2 regions of the Burkholderia sp. FERM BP-3421 genome follow, and region 2 is predicted to be linked to the other one. Evidence: riboswitches for the same ligand, from Rfam matches in the RefSeq annotation. Region 2 holds a riboswitch; the other holds the start of a gene.
The links. A riboswitch is a leader RNA that binds a small molecule or an ion and turns the genes downstream of it on or off. The one in region 2 is predicted to bind cobalamin.
Positions count from the first base shown of each region.

Region 1: linked by a shared signal. The riboswitch ahead of Bsp3421_RS25610 (TonB-dependent receptor domain-containing protein) and the one ahead of cobG (precorrin-3B synthase) in region 2 are both predicted to bind cobalamin.

Region 1 is NZ_CP117782.1:2,144,613-2,147,002, reverse strand. Features, by position in the region: gene Bsp3421_RS25620 (cell division protein ZapA) at 1-114, opposite strand, end outside; gene Bsp3421_RS25615 (ATPase) at 111-461, opposite strand; cobalamin riboswitch at 649-889, shown strand; gene Bsp3421_RS25610 (TonB-dependent receptor domain-containing protein) at 964-2,390, shown strand, end outside.
Region 2 is NZ_CP117782.1:1,219,242-1,221,631, reverse strand. Features, by position in the region: gene cobG (precorrin-3B synthase) at 1-1,289, opposite strand, end outside; cobalamin riboswitch at 1,388-1,580, opposite strand; gene cbiE (precorrin-6y C5,15-methyltransferase (decarboxylating) subunit CbiE) at 2,364-2,390, shown strand, end outside.

The sequences.
Region 1 (2,390 bases), 930 kb from region 2:
CATCTCCGCATCGACGCGCGCGACCGCCTCGAGCAACGCGGCTTCGGTGTCGGCGGAGCAGGCGAGCCGATACGCCTGACCGAGGATCGATACTTCGATCTGCTTGGTGCTCATGCATGTTCTCCGTGGCTGGCCGGGCCGCCCTCGCGCGCATCATCGCGCGGGTCGAGCAGGTCGAGCTGGTTTTCCGCGTCCGGCGCGTTCTTCGCGCGCGGCAGCTTCTCGAGAATCGCATTGAGCTTCACCTGGGCATCGTCGATCTTCGCCGACAGCGCGTCGCGCTCCGCCGCAAGGGCGTCGCGTTCCTCGCGCAGTTGCGAGAGTTCCGTGCGGGTCGCTTCCGCTTCCGTGCGCAATTGCGCGAGCTGCTCTTCGAGCGCGAGCCGCTCCGTGTGATGACGCTTGTTCAGCGCGATCAAACGGCCAATATTTTGAGATAGAGTTTCGAGTTCGTTGAGCATCTGCTGCGTCCTCTAAAGACCCAGCATTTTAGCGCGGATTATCGTCCAACCCGAGATCCGGATCGTATCGAGACGTAACGTTCATGCGTGTTGATGCGAATTTTGCGACAAATCTGGGTCAAATCCCGCGAGCTGGGGGGCGCGCGCGGCGCGCGGGAGGCTTTCTTGACGGCCGGCACCCGCGCTCCTACACTGGCGCCGCTTTGGTGCTCGCGTGCACGCGCACGCGGTTAAACGGGAAGCAGGGCGCACGGTCCGCCAGGACCGGCCAACCTGCGCTGCCCCCGCAACGGTAAGCGGCGCATCGCGTGCGATGCCAGCTGTCCCCACAAGCGCGGCGTTTGCCGCGCGGCCACTGCGCGATGCGCGCGGGAAGGCGGGGCGGTGACGCCGCCAGCCCGGATACCGGCCAGGGCGGGAGGGCGGACGCGCGATGCGCGCCGTCCTCGTGAGGCGGAACCTGCGGGGAGGCGGGGGCCGCACCGTTCAACAGGATTCATCGATGCGAACCCAGATCGCCCGCGCCGCGCTCGTCGCGTGTTCCGGGCTGCCGTGCGCCGCCGTCGCGCAGAGCACGCCGCCTGCTTCTTCCCCGCCGCCTTCGTCCGCCGCCGCGCCGACCCAGCTCGAGCCGATCGTCGTGACCGCGCAGCGTGCCCCGCAAGCGCTCGCGGACGCGCTGCCGCAAACCACTCTGTTTACCCGCGCGGACATCGAGAACAGCAATGCGACCGATCTGCCCGGCCTGCTCGCGCTCGCGCCCGGCGCGCAGATCGTGCGCAACGGCGGGCCCGGCGCGACCGCGAGCCTGTTCCTGCGCGGCGCGCAGTCGACTCAGTCGCTGGTGTTGATCGACGGCGTGCGGGTCGATTCGGCGAGCCTCGGCCAGGCGCAGATCGCGCAGCTGCCGCTCGACCAGATCGAGCGGGTCGAGATCGTCAACGGCAACGTGTCGTCGCTGTACGGCTCGGGCGCGATCGGCGGCGTCGTGCAGGTGTTCACGAAGGACGGCGGCGATCATCCGCCGCGCTTCAACTTCTCGGTCGGCTATGGCAGCTATCACACGCAGAGCCAGACCGCGGGCGTGTCGGGCCGGCTCGACGCGGCGGGCGACACGACCTTCAGCGTGTCGCTGTCGCGCGACAAGACCGACGGCTTCTCGGCCATCGATCCGGTCCGGCAGCCGCAGGCGAATCCGAATGCGAACGGCTATCTCGACGAAAGCGTGGCCGCGTCGCTCAAGCATCGCTTCAACGCGCGCTGGAGCGCGGGTGTCAGCTACTTCCAGAGCAACGGCGACACCAGCTTCGACAATGCCTACGGGCAGCCGACCGATCTCAACAGCCTGTATACCAAGGTGCAGCAGATCGCCGCGTTCGCGGACGGCAAGCTGACCGACTGGTGGACCACGCATCTGCGCGTCGCGAGCGGCAACGATCGAAGCCAGTCCTGGCTGAACGGCGCCTATACCGATCACTTCAACACCGACAACCGCCAGTACACCTGGCAAAACGATTTCGCGCCGCTGAAGGATCAGCGCATCCAGGCGGGCTATGAGCGGCTCGACCAGGCGTTCGACTCCGACGTGTTCGCCGCGCCGCAGCGTCATGTGAATTCGGGCTGGCTCGGCTACACGGGCCGCTTCGGGAACAGCCAGTTCCAGGCCAACGTGCGGCGCGACCAGTACTCCGATTTCGGCGGCGCCAACAGCTACTATCTCGGCTATGGGCTCGACGTGACCGAGCACTGGAAGGTCACGGCCAGCTATTCCGATGCATTCCGCGCACCGAGCTTCAACGATCTGTACTACCCGAACGCAGGCAATCCGGCGATCCGCCCCGAGCGCAGCCACTCGGTCGAGGCCGCCGTGCAGTACGCGTCGGACGCGCTCGGCGTGGCGCGCGTGACGGTGTTCCAGACGCGCTACAC
Region 2 (2,390 bases):
TCGCGCCGATACAGGTCATAGTGCCCGGGCGAGGCCGCGAGCAAGGTGTGCGCGGCGGGGTGCGGCAGCGCGCAGCTGCGCGCGCAACCGCTCAGGTGCACGTCGCGCGCGCGCGCGAGGCGCGCGGCGAGCTGCCGCGCATCCTGCTTGGTGTCCGCGAGCGCGCGCGCGCAGCCCGCCGACCCCGCGCAGGCGACGAGATGGGCGAGCGGCTGCGCGGGGTCGCACGCAAAGCCGAGCGCATGCAGCCGCGCGAGGACGCGCCCGGCCGCCGCGCGCGGCACGCCCGGCAGCAGCACGCCTTGCCACGGCGTGATGCGCAGCGTGCCGTCGCCGTCCTGGGCGGCGAGCCCGGCGAGCGCGCGCAGGCCGGCCGCGTCGAGCCGGCCGAGCGGCGCCTGCGCGCCGACATGGCAGGTGTCGGGCGTGTGTTCGGGGTGAATGCCGAAGCGCCGCGCGAGGTCCGGATCGGGCCGCCGCCAGGCGTGCAGCTCGGGGTCGCGGCGCCAGGTGTGCGGCGTATGCGCGGCGGCATGCGCGAGCAGGGCCTCGGCCGATTCGCGCGCCAGCAACGCGCGCATGCGCGTGACGTCGGGCGGCGCGAGCGCGACGAACGCGCACAACAGCGCGTGCGTGAAGGCGCAGGCGTGCTCGGGGCGGATCGCGGCGAGCGCGGGGCGCGCATCGGGCGCGCCCGCCCTGGGCGGGCAGCCGGCAAGGCCGACGGCGAGCCAGCGTTCGCCGCGCGCGTCAAGCAGCGCGGACAGCCACAGATCATGCGGATGATCGAGCGCCGCGAGCCGTTCGCCGCCGTCGAGCAGCAGCGAGAACTTGGGCGACAGCGCGGCCAGGCGCTGCTCGCTCTGCAGCATCGCGAGCAGCGGCCCGGCCAGCGCGGCGCTGTCGAGCAGCGCGTGCGGGTCGCGGCCGGCGGTCGGGCTCAGCAACAGGTTGCGCACGTCGTCGCGCGCGGCGACGCAGGCGTCGTCGGCATCGTCGGCGACGCGCGGGCCGAGCCCCGCGTCGCGCAGCGCGCGGGTCACGGCGGCCTCGCGGCCGGCGCGCACGCCGCGCAGCTGGAGATTCGCGCGGTTGGTCGCCTCGATCGCGCCGGAGCCGTCGCGCTCGGCGACCGCGGCGATCGCTCGCGCCTGGGCGGCGTCGAGCGCGCCGCCGGGCAGGCGGATCCGGCACAGCCCGCCGTCGCGCGCCGCGACGATGCGCACGAGCCCCGGGCACGCGGACGCGCGGGGCAGGGCGGAGGCGGCAGTGGAGTCGGCTGGAGTCAAAGAGGCACCGGGTCGGTGTGCGCGGCGGCCCGCGCCGTCCGCGCGCGCGGACGGCTGGCATGGCGGCGTCGGCACACCCCGTCCGACGCGGACCGTCACATACGAAAACCACGCCGGCAGGTCTCCTGGCTCGCAGGTCGGGGCCCGCGCGCGGCCTTCCCGGCAGGGCCAGTGGCATGCTGGCGCGCGGACTCGCTGCGCACAGTTGCGGGGGCAGCCGCAGCGATGCGCGAAGCGGCATCCTGCGTTCCCTGTTAGGCCCTGACGGGCACCGGCGAACGAACGCCGTAGCATACCCGATTCTGGTCGGGCCTTGCCGGGTAAGGGTTTGCAGGGAATCAAATAAATTCGGCGGGGACGTGAAGGCGGGGGGCATGCGGATGCCGCCGAGCATCGGGCGGGACGACGGATCTGCTTTCGGCGCGACGTTGCGGGGCCGACGGCCGCGGCGTGCCCGCGCGCCGCGTGAATACGGCTTGCGCATGCGGGCATGCGTATCGCGCCGCTGCCCGGAACGGACCTGGCGGAAGCGCCGGATTCATTCATCGGTTCCATTGCGACCGGCGTCGGCGTGCCGCACGGCCGCGCGAAGCGAAGCGCTGATTGCACACGTCGTCGTACCAGAAAACCGGCGCGATATGCGCCGGCATACGCCGGCAGTGGCCCGAGGCTGCTGCCCGGCACGGGCCTGGCGGAAGCGCCGGACTCAATTCACCGGCTCTCTTGCGACCGGCTGAGCACGTCGTCGAATCCGAAAGCGGACGCTATACGCGCCGGGCATACGCCGGCAGCGGCCCGACGGCGCTGCCCGGCACGGGCTGAGTGGAAGCGCCGGACTCATTCATCGGCTCCGTTGCGACCGGCGTCGGCGTGCCGCACGGCCGCGCGAAGCAACGCGCCGTTTGCAGGCGCCGTCGAATCCGAAAACCGTCGCGACACGCGCCGGCCACGCCGCGACAGCAACCCGGCCGAGGTCGCCGCAAGCGCATGCCCGCGCCGCATCGCGCTGTATCATTCCTCCTTTGTCACCACACCGCCAGCAACGTCGACGGAATCATGGAACGGGAAGCAAGCATGACCACCTGGCTGACGGTGGTCGGG